3 regions of the Brevibacillus gelatini genome follow, and region 1 is predicted to be linked to each of the others. Evidence: riboswitches for the same ligand, from Rfam matches in the RefSeq annotation. Region 1 holds a riboswitch; each other region holds the start of a gene.
The links. Region 1 has a riboswitch for thiamine pyrophosphate ahead of thiO (glycine oxidase ThiO). Riboswitches for the same ligand answer to the same signal wherever they lie in the genome.
Positions count from the first base shown of each region.

Region 1 (4,145 bases):
GAGAGGGGAAGGAGGGAGATCATGGGGACAATCCTGCTCCTGCTCAGTCTCCTCTGTGTAGCGGTAGGCACCTGGAAGCTGAGCGGTATCTACAAGGCAGACAAGGGTGACAGCAAAACGCTCTGGTGGACAGTCGCAAGTGTCGGGATTGCGCTCTTTTTTCTTTTAAAGCTGATGACAGATACGTATCCAACATAAACATGCACCTGTTGTTTCAAGCTGCACAGGTGCATGTTTTTTATTCGCAGCAAAGCGCGGTTTTTGTTTGTTTTTGACGAATTATACACAATTTTCTCGCTTTTTGTGATATTTTGACGGAAAATCACTTTCCGGCTTCTGACGTGATAAGATGAAGGAAATAGATGATGTGCTTTGGGAGGGAAGCCATGAACCAAGCGATTCGATTTGATTACTCTAATGCACGCCCTTTTGTGAGACAGCATGAATGGGAACAGCTTGCACCAGCAATCGGGCAGGCGCATGAAATGTTGCACAAAAGAACGGGTCCAGGCAGGGACTATCTCGGTTGGGTTGATTGGCCGCAGAGGTATGACCGCGACGAGTACGAGCGGATTCGCCAGGCGGCGGCACGTATCCAGGCTGATTCGGATGTGCTTTTGGTAATTGGAATCGGGGGTTCATATTTAGGGGCAAAAGCTGTACTGGACATTTTGGGCCACAGTTTTTACAATTTATTGCCGAAGTCGAAGCGGCGTTTTCCGGAAATTTATTTTGTCGGGAATAACATCAGCCCGGTTTATATCTCTCATCTGATGGACGTGATCGAAGGAAAAGATGTGTCCATCAATGTCATCTCGAAGTCGGGCACGACGACGGAGCCCGCGATCGCTTTTCGGCTGCTGCGCAACTGGCTTGTGAACAAGTACGGACGCGAACAGGCGAGGAAGCGCATCTATATTACGACGGACAAAACGCGTGGCGCCCTGAAAAAACTTGCCGAGGACGAAGGCTACGAGAGCTTTGTCATTCCGGACGATATAGGCGGACGTTTTTCCGTGTTGACTGCGGTTGGACTGTTGCCGATCGCAGTGAGCGGAGCAGATGTGGATGCGCTGATGAAGGGAGCGCAGGACGCGTGCGAGCGCTACAAGGTCATGGATCTGTACGAAAATCCGTGCTACCAGTATGCGGCCATTCGCAATGCGCTGTACCGCAAAGGCAAAACCGTGGAGCTTCTGGTCAGCTACGAACCGCAATTCCGTTATTTTTTGGAGTGGTGGAAGCAGCTTTTCGGGGAGTCGGAAGGCAAGGACGGCAAAGGAATTTTTCCCGCGTCCGCCGAGTTTTCCGCGGACTTGCACTCGTTGGGGCAGTACATACAGGACGGCATGCGGCAGTTGTTTGAAACCGTTGTAACCGTGAACAAGCCCGCCGTTGACGTCACCGTACAGGAGGACCCGCTGGATGTGGACGGGTTGAACTTCCTGTCCGGCAAGCGGATGGGTTTTGTCAATAAAAAGGCTTTCGAGGGAACGGTACTGGCCCATGTAGACGGCGGCGTACCGAACCTGCTTGTGGAAATGCCAGAGGCGACAGCGTATCACCTTGGTGCCCTGATTTACTTTTTTGAAAAGGCGTGCGGGATCAGCGGCTATTTGTTAGGAGTCAACCCGTTCGATCAGCCCGGGGTGGAGGCGTACAAGGCCAACATGTTCGCCCTTCTGGGAAAACCTGGATTCGAGCAGCAGAAAGCGGAACTGGAGGCAAGATTGCGCGAGAACAAAACGTATTTGACTGTGGAGGAGACGGCGGCGTATTTGGAGCTTCCTGAAACGTTTATTTTGGAAAAAATTCATCAGGGCAAAATCCGCGCTCTCCACGACGGAAATGAGTATATCATCAACAAGGAGCAGTTCAACCACCATCTGGAGGAAATACGCAAGCTTCGCGAGTTCGAGGAAGCGGAGCGTCACGAGACGATTCCGGAAAGCTACGATGTAAAAGACGAAGACTAGGGAGCAGGATGAAGAGAGAGCATCTTGTCAGATCACAGCCAAGAGGACTATACTTGGTGGGTGAACGAAAATAAAAGATCAAGCAACTCGGGGAGTCCTTCATGCGGGGCTGAGAGGACGGAAGCGAACGACCGTCGACCCATTGCACCTGATCCGGATCATGCCGGCGCAGGGATACGGTTGCCGGCAAACAGCGCTTTATTCTTGGTTTACATGCGTATGAAGCCCGCCTTTTCCTGCGAAGGAAAGGGAGGGCTTTTTCTTTTTGCTTTAGGAAATGGCCCCGCAGAGATTACAACAGCGAGGAGAGAAACAAATTGAGCGATTGTCTCGTAGTGGGTGGAGGAATTATCGGATTAAGTCTGGCTTATGAGCTGTCACGAAGAGGGATGAGCGTAACGCTGGTCGAGCAGGACGAATGGGGCGGTCAGGCGTCTTCTGCTGCGGCGGGGATGCTTGCGCCCTTGAAGGAGTTTGCAGCCCCAGGCCCGATGCTCGATCTGGGCATGACGTCCCTGGCCTGTTATCCACAGTGGGCAGCCGAACTGGAGGAGTTTACCGGAGGGGACGTCCAGCTCAGCCTGGAAGGGCTGCTCACGGTTGCGCTCAACGATGACGAGCAGGAACAGCTTTTGGCGAAGTACCTTTGGCAAAAAGAAGCGGGGTACAGCGTTCACTTTTTGACGGAACGCCAGCAACTGGCTGAGGTGGAGCCGCTTTTGACCGAACAGGCGCAGGCAGCCATTTACTCTCCGTATGAAGGTCATATCAACAACCGCATGCTGCTGCGCGCGCTTGTGACAGCGTGTCGGCTGCAAGGCGTCGTGCTGCACGCAGGCTGTGTCGTGAGCGGCATAGCGGTAAAAGGCGGCCGGGTAGTCGGCGTGGAGAGCTCGCTTGGGCCGCTGCGGGCAACGCAAACGATCATCACGTCAGGCGCGTGGGCGGGCATCATGCTGGAAATGCTCGGCGTATCGGTTCCCGTTCGCCCGGTTCGCGGCCAGATCGCGGCCGTTTCCTCCGCAGGCATCCCGCTGCGCACCGTCATTTTTGGCACATCGGGCTACATCACCCCGAAAAAGGACGGCAAAATCGTCATCGGCGCGACCGAAGACGAAAGCGGCTTTCAGCGCGAGGTCACATTGGCTGGCTTGGCCAGCGTCCTGAACGGCGTCATGCCGTATGTGCCAGCCTTGCACAGTGCCGCTTTTCTGGAGGCGTGGGGCGGACTGCGGCCCGCTACGGCAGATGGCAAGCCGCTGCTTGGTCCTGTGCCCGGTTGGGACGGGCTTTCCATTGCCGGCGGGCATTTCCGCAACGGCATCCTGCTGTCCCCGGTAACAGCGAAATGGATGGCGGACTACCTGGAAAAAGGCGAGACGGAGCGCCTGACACCGTTTTTGCCTTCCCGTTTTCTCGCGGAAACAGACCAAGCGCAGCACAAAATGGGCTAGTCCGGACTGCAAACCGGTACACCTCCCCATGGGCACCTGTATATGGTAATAAAGAAACACCAGAAGGGGAGGAGTTTCCATGCAGTCTGAGAAAAAGCTGTACCAGGCTGACGTCCAGACGGTCAGCTTGATAAAAGATATGCGTGAAAATGTGCAAAACATATGCAAGGAACACATCGAAAAAAAGGTGCGCATCGAAGCGATTGACGGCCAGGTTTTTGAAGGGGTGATCGTGGATATTGACGATCAGAACGTATACGTGGAAGTGGACGATCCCGATGCAGAGGAAGACGGCTACGAGATCGAAGAGGTAGCCAGCCGCAAATCGCATGGAGACTGGGACGGGTACCCGAATTGGACTCCCTATGGCTATCCGTATGGCGGGTATCAGGCGTTTGGCGATGTCAGTCCGCTTGGCAGCAGCAGCCAGCCCAATCGGCCTCCTGCCGGTCAAGTCAGCCCTTACGCGGAAGATTGCTATCCATACGCTCCGATCAGCCCATTCGGCAGTCCGACACATCCCTATGGGCAGGTAAGCCCGTTTGGCAGCCCAGGCCAGCCGTACGGGCAAATGAGTCCGTTTGGCAGCCCAGGTGTGCCGTATGGGCAGGTGAGTCCGTTTGGCAGCCCAGGTGTGCCGTATGGGCAGGTGAGCCCGTTTGGGAGTCCGGGTCAGCCGCATGGGCAAGTGAGTCCGTTTGGCAGTCCCAGCTTT
Region 1 covers NZ_CP154342.1:766,504-770,648, forward strand. Annotated here, with positions in the region: gene AAFJ72_RS03975 (hypothetical protein) at 22-198, shown strand; partial or broken gene AAFJ72_RS03980 (glucose-6-phosphate isomerase) at 387-1,736, shown strand; gene AAFJ72_RS03985 (excisionase family DNA-binding protein) at 1,758-1,976, shown strand; TPP riboswitch at 2,055-2,171, shown strand; gene thiO (glycine oxidase ThiO) at 2,294-3,430, shown strand; gene AAFJ72_RS03995 (hypothetical protein) at 3,510-4,145, shown strand, end outside.

Region 2 (4,145 bases), 2.0 Mb from region 1:
GTCGCCGGATCATTGAGCACAAAAATGCTGAATTAAAAAGATTTCATGGATTGACCAGGGCAAAATACCGTGGTTTATTTGGTATGCGGATACAAGCATACTTAACGGCATTCGTTGTAAACGTAAAGCGAATGGTAAAGCTAATAAAGCAAATGCAGCCAGCTTCGTAAGAAGTAAGGCTGCATTCTTTTTGATGCCGTCGGCATCAATTATTGACATGAACCCATTATTAAAAACCGAGAGAGCACTTTTGCAGTGCTCTCCAGCTGCGGACAGGTTTTTTGCTTATCATTTTACGATCTGCTGTTCCGGTTCAATATGAATGTGAACCGTATTGATCTTGTGCACACGTTTCATCCGTTCTTCGATATTTTCGGTGATGGTGTGGCTTTCCACTACGTTCAACTGCGGATCGACATGGATCACGACGTCAACGAGTACACTGCTGCCGTGATAACGCGCCTTAATATCACTGATCGCTTTCACCCCGGGAATGGAGACGATCGTCTCCCTCAACTTCTCCAGTTGCCCCTCGTCAAAGCCATCGGTCAAACGATGCGTTGCCTCCCGGAAAATATCCCACGCTGTCTTCAAGATGATGACCCCGACCACAAAGGCTGCCAGCGGGTCGAGCCAATGGAGCTGGAACTGGGCGCCCGCCACTCCTACAAACGTCCCGATGCTGACGAAGGCGTCCGAACGATTGTCGGCTGCGGCCGCGAGCAGCGCCTGGCTGTTCGTTTTCACGGCGAGCTGGCGATTGTAGCGATAAACCCCCAGCATGATAGCCGCTGTCGCCAGCGCCGTCCAGCCCGCAAGCATGTCCGGAGCCGTGTGGTTTGTATCAAACAGCGTCGGAACTGCCCCTGTAATGACCTCCAGTCCGACAAACAGCATGATGAACGACGCGACCAAGGCAGAGATCGTCTCTGCACGAAAGTGACCGTACGGATGGTCGCGATCCGGCGGCTTGCGGGCAATGCGCAGCCCGATCAGCACCGCAATCGATGCCACCACGTCCGTCGAATTGTTCAGCCCGTCTGCCATCAACGCTGCCGAGCCCGTCAGCGCAGCCACTCCTATTTTCAACGCCGAGCAGAAAATATAGGCGATAATACTGACCCACGCGCCCCGCTCTCCCTGCTTCAGATCCGAATATACATCCACACTCATCACCTCAAAAAATCTCCATCGCCCTATTCGCAAAAAAGCCTTGGAACAGAACGTACGAAAGCAGTTTCCCGTTTTCGAATTTCATCGTAACAGACGCAATTCGTGTGGGTCTACAGAAACAGTTTTAGTCCGATTCACGAGTATAGAAGGGGGGAAAATATGTTGCCCTGCGGCAATTTTTGTTGGAAACTTTTTCTTGCCAATATCGGGTCATGTCCGGTATCCTAAACTTGCAATCACAACCAAAAACAAGCACGGGAGCTTGGAAATCACCAGGCTGAGAGGATGGTACTGTGCCATCGACCGTTGAACCTGAACTGGGTAATGCCAGCGGAGGAATGTCCATATGACAGATGAGCGGCGTGTATCTTTTTTTCGATACCCGTCTCTTCTCTGCTCTCGCGTCTGGCGTCGCATGCTCCCATGCGGCGTTTTTTCGCGACGGGCCTCTTTCGCCTCCCTACAAGGTTCGCGCTTTCGTGCAACCACGCCAAGGAGGTTTTTTTATGTCATCCATTTCATCTTTTCCTGGAAGCCGCAAAGTATACGAAGTAGGCAGCCGCCCCGACATTCGCGTGCCGATGCGCGAAGTTACGCTATCGCCTTCCAAGGGGCTGTACGGTGACACGCCTAACCCGCCGATTCGCGTGTACGACACGAGCGGCGAATACACCGCCGAAGGCTATGTTGCCGACATCAAAAAAGGGCTCCCGCTCGTGCGTCAGCGCTGGATCGAGGAACGCGGCGATACGGAGTGCTATGCAGGCCGCGAACCGAAGCCTGTGGATGACGGACTTCGCAACTTCGACAGCGCAGAGAAAATATCCGCTTTCCCGCGCGAAGGCTATCAGCCGCGACGGGCGAAGCCAGGCAAGACAGTCACCCAGCTTCACTACGCCTGCCGTAACATCATCACGCCGGAGATGGAGTTCATCGCCATCCGCGAAGGCGTCACGCCGGAGTTCGTTCGTGCCGAGGTGGCGGCAGGCCGGGCGATCATTCCCGCCAATATCAATCACCCGGAAGCGGAACCGATGATTATCGGCCGGAATTTTCACGTCAAGGTCAATGCCAACATCGGCACCTCTGCCGTCAGTTCGTCGATGGAAGAGGAAGTCGAAAAAATGATCTGGTCGGTGCGCTGGGGCGCGGACACGATCATGGACCTGTCGACCGGAAAGCACATCCACACGACGCGCGAGTGGATCATCCGCAACAGTCCTGTGCCTGTCGGAACCGTCCCGATCTATCAGGCGCTGGAAAAGGTGAACGGAAAAGCAGAAGAACTGACCTGGGAAATCTACCGGGATACACTGATTGAACAAGCGGAACAAGGCGTCGATTATTTCACCATTCACGCCGGCGTCCTGCTCCGCTACATTCCGCTGACCGCGAAGCGCGTGACCGGGATCGTCTCGCGCGGCGGCTCCATTCTGGCTGCGTGGTGTCTCGCCCATCACAAGGAAAACTTTTTGTACACGCATTTTGAAGAGATTTGCGAAATTCTCAAGGCGTACGACATCAGTATTTCCCTTGGCGACGGCTTGCGCCCCGGCTCGATTGCCGACGCGAATGACGAAGCCCAGTTTGCCGAATTGGAAACACTCGGGGAACTGACCAAAATCGCCTGGAAGCACGATGTGCAGGTCATGATCGAAGGACCCGGCCACGTGCCGATGCACCTCATCCGCGAAAACATGGACAAACAGCTTGCGCTCTGCCACGAGGCGCCTTTTTACACACTCGGGCCGCTGACGACAGACATCGCCCCCGGCTACGACCACATCACGTCGGCGATTGGCGCCGCGATGATCGGCTGGTTTGGAACCGCGATGCTCTGCTACGTCACGCCCAAAGAGCATCTCGGTCTGCCGAACAAGGAAGACGTGCGCAACGGTCTCATTGCCTATAAAATTGCGGCCCACGCAGCGGATTTGGCCAAAGGCCACCCGCGAGCGAAACAGCGCGACGATGCCCTGTCCAAAGCCCGCTTCGAGTTTCGCTGGAACGATCAGTTCAACCTCTCGCTCGACCCCGAGCGCGCCCGCGAATACCACGACGAGACACTGCCTGCCGAAGCAGCGAAGTCCGCACACTTTTGCTCGATGTGCGGTCCGAAATTTTGCAGCATGAAAATCTCGCACGACATCCGCAACCAGGCACAGGAGCAGGAGGAGATCGATCCTGCGGCCATCGCAGCGGGTCTGCAAGAAAAAGCCCGCGAATTTCGCGACCAGGGAAGCCAACTGTACAAATAAGTCCCCGGAGGTGGCTGGCAAGTGAAGGAAGCTTTGCGCTTGCGAGCAGAGATCGCTCGCCTGGAGGGTGACCTTGAACGTCTGAAACGCCAATTGCACCTTTTGCAAAATGAATGTGAGCATGAGTTCATCGAGACCCCGCTCGCCCGCACCTGCACCAAATGTCTGCAAACGGAAAGTCTCTATTATTAGGTAAAAAAAGACCGCTCTCCTTGAACGGCAGTTCCGTTCAGGGAGAGCGGTCTGTTCTTTTGTTCGGATCAACCTGAGCTTTTGACTTGCAAAGGCAGCCCTTCCTTGTAATACAGCTCAGGCGACAGCAGGATAAAGAAAATATGGACATTCGTGAAACCTTGTTTTTGCAAAATCCGGTTCATCGTGCTGGCTATTTCATCGTGTTGCCTTTGCTCCCTGGGAAACATCATGATTTCCAAGGACAGCGGACTATTCGTCAACTGCTCGACCAGAAGCAGCTCCAGCTTGACCTTTTCCTCGCTCACTTCTGCGATGCGGGCAAACTCTTCTATGATAAGGGGGGATACCGATTGCAGCTTTTCTTTTTCAAAGCCTTTAAAGCGAAGAAATGGCAAGTCAATTCCTTCTTTCCGGAACGGACAGCTGCCGACAGCAGCGGCGCTGAAACAGTTCCCAAAATCATTACCTTAGCAATTATAAACTACAGTCTATTTCTGCATCAATGAAGAAAAAGAATAA
Region 2 covers NZ_CP154342.1:2,756,640-2,760,784, forward strand. Annotated here, with positions in the region: gene AAFJ72_RS13200 (IS1182 family transposase) at 1-170, shown strand, start outside; gene AAFJ72_RS13205 (cation diffusion facilitator family transporter) at 289-1,167, opposite strand; TPP riboswitch at 1,419-1,529, shown strand; gene thiC (phosphomethylpyrimidine synthase ThiC) at 1,680-3,431, shown strand; gene AAFJ72_RS13215 (hypothetical protein) at 3,453-3,623, shown strand; gene AAFJ72_RS13220 (DUF1904 family protein) at 3,692-4,021, opposite strand.
Region 2: linked by a shared signal. The riboswitch ahead of thiC (phosphomethylpyrimidine synthase ThiC) and the one ahead of thiO (glycine oxidase ThiO) in region 1 are both predicted to bind thiamine pyrophosphate.

Region 3 (4,145 bases), 1.7 Mb from region 1:
CGCCGTACGCCGTGCTCAGCCAGACGGCGTTTTACCCGACGGGAGGCGGACAGCCTGCCGATCTGGGCACGCTTGGAGATTGTCGGGTCATTGACGTGGAAGAAGTAGCGGGCGAGGTGCGTCATCGGCTGGAAGCTCCGCTACCGGAGGACTGCACGGAAGTGATCGGTCAGATCGATTGGGACCGCCGCTTCGATCACATGCAGCAGCATGCCGGACAGCATATTTTGTCCGCCGCGTTTCTGGAAGTAGTGCAGGCGGAGACGGTCGCGTTTCACCTGGGAAAAGAACGCGTAACAATCGACGTCCGCCTGGATGAACTGACACCGGACGTATGGGAAGCGGTCGAGCAGCGGGCCAATCAGGTCGTGCTGGAAAATCATCCGATCATCGCCCGGTTTGTCGATGACGAGGAGCTGGCTACACTGCCATTGAAAAAACAGCCGACGGTCACGGAAAATGTTCGCGTCGTCATCATCCCGGAGTACGACTACAATCCGTGCGGTGGCACACATCCTGCGCGCACAGGCGAAGTGGGCATGATAAAAATTCTCGGCTGGGAGCGCCATCGCGGAAACATCCGGCTGGAGTTCATCTGCGGCTTGCGCGCTTTGCGGGACTATACACGCAAGCAGGTGGCCGTGCGTGAACTGGCGAAGCTTTTTGCAACCAGTGAAGCAGACCTGATCGTGCAGGCAGAGCGCGTGCTGGCTGAACGGGACAGCTTGAAAGCAAGACTCGCCGATGCCGAAAAGCAACTGCTGGAAAGCGAAGTCCGAAAGCAGCTTGACGTGGCAGAGCAAGTGGGAGCAGCGCGGGTCATCACACGAGTTTTCCCGGACAAAACCATTCAGCAGCTGCAGCAGTTCGCCCAGCTTGCGGTCGCGGAGGCGCCGGACGTCGTATGCTTGCTGGCCGCCGCGACTGACGAGAAGACCCAGCTTGTATTTGCGCGGGGTCAGGCCGTGAACGTTGCTGTCAATCAGCTAATCAAGGAGACGCTGCCGCTGATTGCCGGAAAAGGCGGCGGCAATCCGGCGATGGCGCAGGGCGGCGGTCAACCAGCGTCTGCTGCGGACGAAGTGCTGGCACATGCCCGCAAGCTGCTTGCCGAGTCCCTGGTCTGACGGACGAGTCTCGATTCGCGGCCAGGCCGTTCATGCCTGGCCTTCACGATGATGGTTGATGCAAGGAGGAAATGACAATGCTATGGAATCCCGGTGACAAAGTTCGCGTGACGCAGCGGACAGGAGAGTATATTGCGGAAGTGCTGGAAATTCACGATACGAAGTTGTTGGTCAAGGTGCTGGCGGTGACGAAATACCCGCAGCAGGGCGACCTGCATACGTCCTACGAGGTGGATGTGCCGCTGTTTCACGAGCGCCCGGCACTCTCCTACCAGGAAAAATTCATGACCCCGGCCGCATCCGCCATCCGCTACAACGGCGAAGTGCCCGACTACAAAGAGTCTGTGCGCAAGGCGATGGAGCGGGAAATGGAGAAGCTGAAAAAAATGGCGGCCTGGTCCGAACGTTGCCTGGCTGTACTGGAATCGATGTACAAGGAAACCTTTACAAACACGAAATAGAATGGTACTGTAATACTCGAATGTACGACAATTTCATAGGTTTACTACCAAACGGGGGCCGAGCATCGTCGGCTGAGATTGTAACGAGTGTGTTACTGACCGTTGAACCTGACCTGGGTCATGCCAGCGGAGGAAGAGGTATAGGAATCGATTTCACGGTGCGGCAGTGGCGGCGTATTTGCCGGAAAACTGTTGCCAGATGATGAGATCCACTCAACCATCCCACGGCGGATGGTTTTTTTGCTTCCATCTGTCCGAGCGGATACGGATGGGTTACGCATACGGCTTCCACCGTTTGACTGGAGTGACTTCCGGCAGGCGAGGGAAGCCGTTTTTTATCCCTCGACAGGTGCCATCAAGAAGGAGGAATACAATGGTTGTTGTGCTGAACGGAAAAACAGCAGAGCTGTCGGCTGAAATCAACACAGTCCGCGACCTGCTCGCTTCGTATTCCCTGCAGGAGAAGATTGTCGTCGTGGAGCGCAACGGAGAAATCATCGACCGCTCCCGGTATGAACAAACACCGATTGCAGACGGAGACCGCATCGAAATCGTTCATTTTGTCGGAGGAGGATGACCAGCATGGATACATTGAAAATTGGCCCTTACGAGTTTCGTTCCCGCCTGTTGCTTGGGACCGGAAAATTCGCAGATTTGGAAACACAAGGAAAAGCAGTCGAGGTGTCGGAAGCGGAAATTTTGACGTTTGCGATTCGCCGTCTCAATTTGGAAAATCCGCAAGAGCCGAACTTTTTGGAACAGCTCGACCTGAAAAAATTCACTCTGCTGCCGAACACAGCGGGAGCGTACACGGCGGAGGAAGCGGTGCGCATCGCCCGTCTGGCGAAGGCTTCCGGCTTGTGTGACATGATTAAGGTAGAAGTTATTGGCGACCCGAAAACATTGCTGCCTGACCCGATTGGCACGCTGGAAGCGTCGAAAATTTTGGTTGAGGAAGGCTTTATCGTGCTGACCTACACCAACGACGATCCGATTCTCGCCAAGCGCTTGCAGGAGGTAGGCGTGCATGCTGTCATGCCGGGCGCATCCCCGATTGGCTCCGGACAAGGCATCCTCAACGAAAACAACCTCCGCTTCATCATCGAGGACGCCAAAGTGCCTGTGATCGTGGACGCAGGCATCGGTTCGCCAGCCGATTGTGCGAAAGCGATGGAGCTGGGCGCTGACGGCGTGCTGCTGAATACGGCTGTCGCGCTCGCCGACAATCCGGTGTTGATGGCCGAAGCGATGAAGCTTGGAGTGGAAGCGGGACGCAAAGGGTTCCTCGCAGGACGGATCGCGAAAAAGCGCTACGCGTCGGCGAGCAGCCCGACCGAAGGGATGATCGAGTAGCGTGGACCGACTGACAGAAGCGGTAGAAGCGATTGCCAGCCGCAAAGAAGAGCTGTTTGCCCTTTTGGCAGAGCTCGTTTCCCATCCGACTGTGAGTCCGCCAGCGCGAAACAGCGATGCGGCGCAAACCGTACTCGCCAATCGGCTTGCGGCCATTGGCTTTGAGGTTGATCGCTGGACCGTGTACCCCGGCGACGACAATATCGTCGGACGACTGCCGGGCAGTGCTCCTGCCAAGGCGAACAGCCTGATTGTCAACGGGCACATCGACGTCGCAGAAGTCGGCGACGATGCGAGCTGGACGTATCCGCCGTTTTCCTTGACCCGCGGCGCAGACGGGCGGCTGTACGGACGCGGTGTAGCCGACATGAAGGGCGGACTGGCGGCAAGCCTGTTCGCCATCCAGATGCTGCGCGAGCACGGCGTCGAGCTGGCAGGCGATTTGCTGTTCCAATCGGTGATTGGCGAGGAAGCGGGCGAAGCCGGAACGTTGGCTGCGCTCGAACGCCGCTATCAGGCGGACTACGCTGTTGTCGTCGACACGAGCAACCTGCACATGCAAGGGCAGGGCGGTGTCATTACCGGCTGGATCACGATTGAGAGCCCGACGACCTTGCACGACGGGATGCGGGCACGGACGATCCATGCAGGAGGTGGTGTGCGCGGCGCGTCTGCCATCGAGAAAATGGCGAAAATCATCACGGCGCTGCAGGAGCTGGAGCGGGACTGGGCTGTGATGAAGGCGTACCCCGGTTTCCCGGCTGGCAGCAATACGATCAATCCTGCCGTAATCGAGGGCGGACGTCATGCTGCGTTCATTGCGGATCGCTGCGCGCTCTGGATTACCGCTCACTTTTACCCGAACGAATCGTATGAACAGATCATTCGCGAAATCGAAGACCATGTCGGACGGGCAGCAGCGGCAGATGTGTGGCTGCGCGACCATCCTCCCGTCTTTCGCTGGGGCGGTCGCTCCATGATCGAGGAGCGCGGGGAAATTTTTCCGTCCCTGGAGCTGGATACAAAGCATCCGGCCCTGGCGCAGCTGCAAGCCGCCTATGAGAGCGAGCTGCACGAGGCGCCTGTGGTGGACATGTCGACCACCGTCACGGACGCGGGCTGGTTCGCGCATGCCGGCATTCCCGCTGTGCTGTTCGGTCCGGGCGAGCTGAAGTACGCCCATGCTGTCGACGAGTCGATTGAT
Region 3 covers NZ_CP154342.1:2,438,083-2,442,227, reverse strand. Annotated here, with positions in the region: gene AAFJ72_RS11620 (alanyl-tRNA editing protein) at 1-1,127, shown strand, start outside; gene kapB (sporulation phosphorelay system protein KapB) at 1,205-1,588, shown strand; TPP riboswitch at 1,630-1,740, shown strand; gene thiS (sulfur carrier protein ThiS) at 1,962-2,165, shown strand; gene AAFJ72_RS11605 (thiazole synthase) at 2,171-2,941, shown strand; gene AAFJ72_RS11600 (acetylornithine deacetylase) at 2,943-4,145, shown strand, end outside.
Region 3: linked by a shared signal. The riboswitch ahead of thiS (sulfur carrier protein ThiS) and the one ahead of thiO (glycine oxidase ThiO) in region 1 are both predicted to bind thiamine pyrophosphate.